DNA from 3 places in the Romboutsia lituseburensis genome. Region 2 is predicted to be linked to each of the others. Evidence: riboswitches for the same ligand, from Rfam matches in the RefSeq annotation. Region 2 holds a riboswitch; each other region holds the start of a gene.
The links. Region 2 has a riboswitch for cyclic di-GMP ahead of NWE74_RS16215 (flagellar basal body protein). Riboswitches for the same ligand answer to the same signal wherever they lie in the genome.
Positions count from the first base shown of each region.

Region 1 (3,219 bases), 3.3 Mb from region 2:
TATATGTTGAGCTTGTTCATTACTTGCATCTGCTATTTCTTGTATAACTTCAGCAGATTTTTGTGCCCCAGAAACAACTTCTTCAAGAGATTTTGCAGTTTCAGAAACAATTCCACTTCCATTTTCGATTGCTAAAAGTGACTTTTCAATTAACTCTGCTGTATCCTTTGCACTTTGAGCAGACTTTGCCGCTAAGTTTCTTACTTCATCTGCTACAACAGCAAATCCTTTACCAGCTTCACCAGCACGAGCTGCTTCTACTGCTGCATTTAATGCTAATATGTTTGTTTGGAATGCTATATCATCTATATTCTTTATTATATTACCTATTTGATTAGATGTATTGCTTATTTCATTCATAGCTGCAATCATCTCTTGCATTTGCTTTTTACCTTTTTCTGTAGCTGCACTTGATTGTATAGAAATTTGTTTTGCTCTTTCTGCATTTTGTGCAGTTTGCTTTATTTGCATTGAAACTTCATTTATTGTTGCTGAAAGTTCTTGAACTGAACTAGCTTGTTCTGTCGCTCCTTGAGATAATAATTGTGCCCCTTCTGCTACTTGATCAGAACCTACTGAAACTTGTTCTCCTGCTATATTTATTTGAGATAAAGTATCATTTAGGCCTTCTACAATTTTATTTACTGCTAATAGTATAGGAGCAAAATCATTTCTAAATAGCTCATTTAAATGTTCATTATCTACTTCAACATCTAAGTTTCCATTGCTAACTTCTGTTAATATGTACGTAAGTTCATTTATCATGCTTCTTAAATCTTCTACAATATTAGTAGTGGCATCTGCTACTAAACCAATTTCATTATTAGCATCTAGCTCAATAGTATCTGAGTTTAGATCACCTTCTGCTAATGATTTTAATCTTTCACTACATGATTTTAATGGATTTCCTATTTTATTAGAGAATATTATAGCTACCGCAAATGCGATTATTGTAAATACAACTGTCGTTATTGCAGTTATTATCATTGAGCGATATGTTGAACTCATAAAATCTTTTGCATTCGCCATTACACCTATACCCCATCCGTTGCTATTGCTTACAGGTGCATATCCTAATACCCAACTTTGTCCATTAAACTTAGCTGTTGTATATCCTGTTTGTCCTGATATAAGCTTTTTGTCAGCTTCTGCAAAAGGCACTTGACTTTCATCTGTCTGAGCCTCTTTTATAGAGTTTGCTACCCCTATACGACTTTCATCTTTATGACCAATTACAGTACCTTCACTATCTATAAGGTATGCATAACTATTTTCACTTACTTGTATACCTTTTACTATATCATTTAAAAGTTCCTTAGGTGGGTCAAATGATACAACTCCAACTATTTCACTTCCTTGTATTCCATCTTTCCAAATAGGTGCCGAAACTACTAGAGTTAAATCTCCTGTTACTTTACTTATAACTGGACTACTTAAGTATTCTTTACCACTCATAGAAATTTTAAAATAATCTCTCTCTGAATAGTCCTTTCCACTAAAGATATCTTTCCCATTTGCATCTATAATTTGACCTAATGCTAATCCATATAATTTCTCTTGATTTGTTATAATTTTTTGTTTTTCTTCAATACTTACATTAGGATCTGATATTTTTTGCATAATACCTGTTTGAATCGCTGCATTTTGAACATTTTTTATTTTAGCTGCTGCATTTTCAGAGACTTGTTTAGTAGTCTCTACAACTGTTTTTGATAAAATTTCTTCAGAGCTTTTATAAGTTAAAAAGCTTGTTATTGACCCTAAAAATACACAACTAATAACTGCAAAACATACTATTATTAAAGTAAGTTGAGTCTTTATACTTTTATCTTTATGATTATCCTTACTTTTTAGTTTGAATTGAAATTTCATTCGTACTTTCTCCTTTATATTCTTTTACATTTTCTTTTATTTGTCATTTTATTAACAGTTTTTCCCACAAATAAGCTTAGTTACCTTTAAATATATTTGTATAAATAAACCTCCCCTTCACTAATTATTTTAATAGTTAGACACCATGCATTTTGCAAAAAAATAAAAGAGCATAAACCTAAGCCCGCTTACACTCTTTTTATAAGTTTACACTCTTTTTTTAAAAGATAATTTATGCAACTGGCTAACTTAAAAAAGTCCCTATAGCTTTGCGTCACCAGATCACTCCGGCTTTGCCTATTCAATTTTTATAATAGAATACTCAGCATATATTAACATAGAAATTAAATTTTGTAAATATTTATAAAAATATGTAATATTATGAAGTTATTTTTGATTTTAGTATAAAATATTCAGTATTTATAATATTTTTATAAAATAGTTATATATTTTTTATTATAAATTCCATTTATCATCCATGTATATCATTTTCTTAGTCATTCCACCATCAATAATAAGATTTGTTCCATTTATAAAATCGTTATCTTTACTTGTCAAAAACAAGCAAGCATTAACAATATCTTTTGGTGTACCCACTCTTCCAGATGGATGCTGTTTTTTATCTAAATCTGATAATTCATAATCATCCACTTTAATCCATCCAGGACTAATTGCATTAACTGTTACAGGTGTTTCTGATAAAGATACAGCCATTGTATTAGTTAATGACACTAGTCCTCCTTTTGATGCACCGTAAGCTTCCCATCCAGCTTCATTTTGATTAAATCTCGTTGATGCTATATTTATTATTCTTCCATAGTCCTCACCTTTGTTTGCTTTTATAAATTCTTTTGAACATATAAAGCTACCTCTAAGGTTTACTGCTATAACTTCATCAAATTCACTTAATTCTATATCAAATATAGATTTATTAAACTTACTTATAGCTCCATTGTTTATTAGTACATGTACTGATCCATATTTTTTTACAACATCTTTAAATACATTTTTTATTTGATCTTCACTTTTTAAGTCAGCTTTATAAAAATCTATATTGTTCTCGTGAAATTTTGTATCTACTATATCTATTGCTATTACAAATGCATTTAACTTTGCATATTCTTTTGCTATAGCATTTCCTAATCCATTTGCAGCTCCTGTTACAAATACTATTTTACCTTTGTACATAGTTTTAGATTCTCCTTAACTTTTTATATTTAGCTCTTTTATATTTGAATATATAAGTATTATAGCCTACAAATCGACTAAAATATATTTATCATTTAGTAATTTGTAGGCTATATATTTTTTTATTAAATATTTTAATTAAAGTTTTAATGTATCGTA
Region 1 covers NZ_JANQBQ010000001.1:110,382-113,600, reverse strand. Annotated here, with positions in the region: gene NWE74_RS00565 (methyl-accepting chemotaxis protein) at 1-1,872, opposite strand, end outside; cyclic di-GMP riboswitch class I at 2,105-2,180, opposite strand; gene NWE74_RS00560 (SDR family NAD(P)-dependent oxidoreductase) at 2,329-3,060, opposite strand.
Region 1: it holds a riboswitch for cyclic di-GMP, as region 2 does, so the genes downstream of both, NWE74_RS00565 (methyl-accepting chemotaxis protein) here and NWE74_RS16215 (flagellar basal body protein) in region 2, are expected to answer to the same signal.

Region 2 (3,219 bases):
AGATCTTTCTAAATCTTTATTTAATTCTTTTTCTGATTTCCTTGCAATATCTATTCCATTTGATTTTGAAGAGTTTATTTTTCCATCTTCATCAAACAATCCTTCCGATAATAAATTCATATTTTGATCTATTACTTCAACATTTTGCTTAGGTATATTCATATTACTTGCTGAAACTAATGACATTATTGATCTTATTTGATTCGGTTCTAAAGATGCTCCTGGTTTTAGACTTATAGATACTGCAGCTGATCCAGGAATACTTTCTTTAGCAAATACAGATTCTTCACCTTTGTTTATATGTACTCTCGCATCTGCCACTTGCGGGAAAGTTTTTATTGTTTTTTCAATTTCCCCTTGGATCATTCTTTGTTTTTTTATTTGGAATTCTTCATCTGTAAGCCCAAAAGATGAGCCTTCATCCATTATTTCAAATCCCGCTGAACCATTTTTGATATTATTAGATAATTCAAGTCTTAATTTATCAACTTGATCTTTAGGAACATAAATGCTATTCCCTTCTATTTTAGTTTCAACCTTTTTATTTTCAAGTTCTTTTGTAATAGCTGTCGCATCGTTAGCATCTAACCCAGAGAAAAGTACTTTATATTTACTATCATTAGCATATTTTATTCCAAATCCTCCTGCTAGGATAACAGCTATAACACCTATTATTATTGCGATTTTTTTAGTTTTTTTAAGTTCTTTAAATTGACCTGCTTTTGTTGTTATAAAGTCTTTTATATTTTGTGTAATTTCTTTTACATTCATCTATTTACTCCTTGTTAATAGACTACAATTGTACTCTATTGAGCTCTTGATAAGCATCAAATAATTTATTTCTAACTTCTAGCATAAGTTGCATTGACATTTGAGATTCTTGTACAGATAACATAACATCATGCATTGTTATGTCCTCACCTTTTATAAGACTTTCTATACTGTTATTTGCATTAACTTGACTGTCATTAACTTTATTTACAGCCTCTTTTATAACATCATCAAATTTTAATTTAGAACTTTTTTCTTCCACTGTTTTTTCAGCAGTTATAGGATTATTTTTTATACTATTTGCAAATATATCTGAGTTCATCCCTATACTATTTATAGCTTGCATACCATCACCTCTTTAAAATTATCTTCCTATTTCTAAAGCTTTCGATATCATACCTTTTTGAGCATTTAATGTATCTATATTTGATTCGTAAGCTCTAGATGCAGATATTAAATCTGACATTTCAACTAATAAATCTACATTAGGATACTCTACGTAACCTTGTTCATCCGCATCCGGATGATTAGGCTCATATAGTTTTCTAAGTGGAGATTTATCTTCTTCTATTGCTACTGTCTTAACCCCTAACATACCTAGTTTTTCATCATAATTTTCCTCAAAACTAGCTACTTTACGTCTATATGCTCCACCCTCTTCTGTTCTAGTTGTTTTTACATTAGCTACATTAGATGATATAACATCCATTCTCATTCTTTCAGCCGATAAACCACTTGCGCTAATTCTCATACCGCTAAAAACACTCATTTAATTACCTCCCTGATATTACACTTTTTGTCATTGCTATTTTAGTATTAGTTAAACTAACTAATGCATTATACTGAAGAGTTGTAGCAGCTTGATTAACTTTTTCATTTTCTAAGTCAACATTATTCTTATCTTCTCTCATTATAGACCCTTCATCTGTTTTAACTTCTATCTTAGCATTGTCCATCTTACCTTTTAAAGTATCTTCAAATGTAACATATTTTCTTTTGTATCCTGGTGTATTTATATTTGTTATATTATTTGCAATAACTCTACCTCTTAGCTCAGTTGCATCTAAGCCCATTTTCATTAATCCATATATGTTCATAATCAACCTCCTTTTATTCAATCTAATTTAAAAAAACTACCCAAAAGAGTAGTTTGAATTACTTAGTAATTTTAAACATCGCTAACTTTCTAAATACAAACTAAACAAAGTTATAAAATCCAATTCCATTCTTTCTTTTATATGTCTATAAAATTGTCTAATATTGTTTATTTTTTGTTTTATTTCCACTACACAACATTATACACTTTTTTTAAAACTTATTCTACATTTTACGATATTTCTGACCTTTTTCGTTCGTTATTTTTCGACACTCTTCGACATCTATTTGTATTTTTATACAATTCATTTCAAACGATAAAGTTTCTTATTAAAACAATGTAATTTTTTTAGACTTTATAATTTTATTTTTGTGTTTTTTTACATAAAAAAATACTCTTATTAAAGAGTGTAAATTTTTTATCAGCAATGATAACAAAAAGTTTATTAACTCTTCGGCAGCTGGCTGGCATAGTTTTAAAAACCTTAGCCCCTATAGTTTTGCGTCCCTAAATTTCTCTAGGTTTGCCTATTAAATTTTTATTTAATCATAATTACTCACACTTTTTTCTCATACTACAGTGTAAACTTTTCCTACTACTATAGTATAATATATTTCGACTTTTATCAAGGTTTTATGCTGATTTTCTTTTTTTTTCATGTATTTTTTCCCATACTAATACCTAAAAATATTTTTATATAAATCCATGGTATATTTTTTAATTTATATATTGTAATTAGCTTTATAAAATAAAGTTTATTTTTGTTTAAATATTTTAAATTAGTATGTTTATAATTAAACCAGTTTCCATGTTACCTTCTATAAATATAAAATCTAAAGGATTTAATATTATTTCTTCTTTTATGTAATCTATTTGGTCTTTAGTATTATCTAACTTTGATTCACTTTTTTTGAGATATTCTTCTAATGATATAAGCTTTGTTTTTTGATGAGAAAGATTTTGTTTTACTTTTTTTATCTTATTAAGTGTATCATTTATTAATGATATGATTTGTTCTTTATCCTCTATATACTGATCTTTTTGATTTTGATTGGACTCAGATTTACTTTCTAATTCTTTTGCTTTTTTAGTTAATTGCTTTATTTTAATTTTTATATTTCTAGATTCTTTATTTAAATTGTTATTTTCTTGATGATATTTTGATTTTGCATAGTTTAAAGTTTTCTCTACTTCTTCTATATGTACTTCTTGGGATTGAATTAGTGTCATTTTATCCTGTAATCGTCTTTGGTCACTATTTATTACCTTTGATTTCATTTTTATTCTGTTATTTGTGTTGTTAGATACTTTTTGATCTTTTTTAAATAGTTTCTCTTTGTTAGATTGATTGT
Region 2 covers NZ_JANQBQ010000001.1:3,366,566-3,369,784, reverse strand. Annotated here, with positions in the region: gene fliF (flagellar basal-body MS-ring/collar protein FliF) at 1-771, opposite strand, end outside; gene fliE (flagellar hook-basal body complex protein FliE) at 794-1,117, opposite strand; gene flgC (flagellar basal body rod protein FlgC) at 1,136-1,540, opposite strand; gene NWE74_RS16215 (flagellar basal body protein) at 1,545-1,868, opposite strand; cyclic di-GMP riboswitch class I at 2,320-2,405, opposite strand; gene NWE74_RS16210 (hypothetical protein) at 2,642-3,219, opposite strand, start outside.

Region 3 (3,219 bases), 160 kb from region 2:
CTTTAAATGTGGAAATTATGCAATATGAATGTGAAGAAAGTTTATTTAATGATTTAGAAAAAGATTATTTTGAAATTATTTTTCTAGATATTTATATAGATAAATCACTTGGAATCGATGTAGCAAAAAAAATAAGAGAAATAGATAATAACTGTTTAATTATTTTTACTACAATTAGTCCCAATTATGCTTTAGATGCTTACTCTGTCCATGCTATTGACTATTTGCTAAAGCCAATTGATTTTGACATATTTGAAAAAACACTTAATAGATGTGTTAATTTCTTTCCAGATTCATTTAAGTTTATTCAAGTTTTGTCAAATAGACTTATGATAAAAATTCCTCAGAAAAACATTATATTTATTGAAGTATTTAATAAGTATTGTTTAATACATACAACTGATGGTGTGATAAAAACGTATATGTCTTTATCTAAACTTGAAACATTGATTGAGAGTAATGTATTTTTAAGATGTCATAAAAGCTATATGATTAATATGAAACATATAGAACAGATTTTAGAAAATGATTTTTTATTAAAAAATGGCACAAAAATTCCTATTAGCCAAGATAAAAAGCTTGTATTTAAGCAAGAATATATTGATTATCTATTCAAAGTAACTAGAAGTTAAATATATTTTTTAATGGCGTATAGACTTGTAGACACTATAAATTACTATGGTAATAGTGCCTACATTTTTTTATGCTTAATTTTTATAGTTATTATTAAAAGCCTACAATACCTTTATCGTAGGCATATAAAGCTGCTTGCATTCTATCCTTTAAGTTTAATTTAGCAAATATATTACTTGTATGTTTTTTTACTGTATGCTCGGTTATATATAGCTCTTTTGATATTTCTATATTTGTTTTTCCTTTTGCTATACAAATTAATATTTCTTGCTCCCTCTTTGTTAGTTCAGATATAGTTTCTGTATCTCCATGAGATATATAATTTTCTATTAAATCCGCATCATAATATTTTTTACCCTTGTCTAATTGCTTAACTGCATATCCTATATCTTCTGAGTCTATATTTGCTAGTATATACCCATCTATACCTATTTTCATGCAGTGCGCAAATAATGTCCTATCTTCATAAAAATCTAGCACCATAACCTTTGAATTACACTCATTTTTAACTTTCTCTAGCTCATATAAATACTTTTTATTATTTTTATTTAAGTCCACTATTATTAAGTCATAATGTTCTTTATATATATCTGTATACAAATGACTTTCTTTTATGCTAGCTACGCACGATTCAGCTGATATAATTTCGACTATACCTCTTCTTATAATTAAAGATTCAGATATTATAATAGCTTTCATATTTTTCCCCCCAACAAATATTAAAGTTATTTAGCCGGTTGCACTACTGGCTCTGTATACCTCTAAGTGCCCAAATACAAGATATACTTCATAGCTTCTAAATACTTACTCTTTTCCTATATTTAACTACTCCTACAAAATAACTTATGCACTTATTATATATCCTAATATTACTATTCATAATCAGTACACAGCGGTATTATGCCTACTACCAAAGTATAATCCGTTCTACTTTTCTGTATATATACCGACCTTTTTTTCATTAAATATAATTTGAAAATGTATAATTTTTAATAAGTTTGTATATACATTTTTCTAGTTTTTTAGTGTTTGTACTATTAGCTACTTTATCTTTAGTTGACAAAAAACATATCTTTTATATAACTAGGAATGTTTTTATACTTATTTGATTTGATTTGATTTTATATATTTCTTTTTATTAATTAATAAAAAGTCTTGCACACAATTAAAAAATAAAGCTTAAATTATGTTATTATCTCTATATATTAAATATATATATTTTTCACAAAAAAAAACTTTAAATTCTATAAAACGTCATTTAATGGTGTAAACACCTTAAGCAACGTATAAAATCATTGGCACTATGAGCAAAATGATCTTTTCAATAAAATTTCGGTTAATTCAAATATATAGATTATATATAAATTTAAAATATTATAACTATCTTAGACATAAAAAAGCTAACTTAAATATATATTTAAACTAGCTTTGATGTTTATTATTTAAAATTGTACAAGTCCTTTATTATATGCATATAACGCTGCCTGCATTCTATCTTTTAAGTTAAGTTTAGCAAATATGTTACTAGTATGCTTTTTAACAGTATGCTCTGTTATATATAATTCCTTTGATATTTCTATATTTGTTTTTCCTTTTGCTATATATATTAATACTTCTTGCTCTCTTTTAGTTAATTCTTCTATATCTTCATTTTCACCTTTGAATATATAATTTTCTATAAGTTCTGCATCATAGTATTTTTTGCCTCTATATAATTGTTTCACTGCATATCCTATATCTTCTGAGTCTATATTTGCTAATATATACCCATCTATACCTGATTTCATACATTTTGAAAATAGCGTTCTATCTTCATAAAAATCTAGCACCATAACCTTTGTATTTGTAGTTTTCTTTAAATGCTCCAGGTCATATAAGTACTGCTTATTATTCTTATTTAGATCTATAAGTATTAAGTCATAATCTTCCTTATATATATCTGTATATAAATGACTTTCTTTTATACTACTTATATATTTTTCTTCTGATAAAATTTGTACGATTCCTCTTCTTATTATTAATGATTCTGAAATTACAATAACTTGCATATTACCCCCTACTTAAATATATCAAGTTATTTAGCCGGTTGCACTACTAGCTCCGTATACCTCTAAGTGCCCAGATACAAGGTATACTTCTTCACTTCTAAATACTTCTTTATTCTTTTGTTTATAAATTATAATTCTTATTATTTTTATTAATATTATTCCAATTACTAACTATTTACACTATATAGTATACATTTTTATTAATTATTAGTAATCATAAATTGTAAGTAATTTTAGGTATACTAAAGTATAATTCAACCACTTTATATCTACACTTTTCTTTTTCATACTCGATAATTCGATTTTATTCTATCATTTTTATTTTTTATAATTATTATTATCATTTTTTTTTATTTTTAATTTTAATAAAAATTTTATACTTTACTATACATAGTTTCCTTTTTTATATTTTTTAGTTCAATTAATATCGGTAGCATCTAGTATTTTTACATTCACTATAAAATAAAGATTCTCTAATATAAAAAAGAACCTTCAATTATTAATCGAAAGTTCTTCTTATATCATTTAATTACTTTGT
Region 3 covers NZ_JANQBQ010000001.1:3,530,485-3,533,703, reverse strand. Annotated here, with positions in the region: gene NWE74_RS17070 (LytR/AlgR family response regulator transcription factor) at 1-632, shown strand, start outside; gene NWE74_RS17065 (response regulator transcription factor) at 727-1,332, opposite strand; cyclic di-GMP riboswitch class II at 1,356-1,440, opposite strand; gene NWE74_RS17060 (response regulator transcription factor) at 2,076-2,681, opposite strand; cyclic di-GMP riboswitch class II at 2,705-2,789, opposite strand; gene NWE74_RS17055 (helix-turn-helix transcriptional regulator) at 3,207-3,219, opposite strand, start outside.
Region 3: it holds a riboswitch for cyclic di-GMP, as region 2 does, so the genes downstream of both, NWE74_RS17065 (response regulator transcription factor) here and NWE74_RS16215 (flagellar basal body protein) in region 2, are expected to answer to the same signal.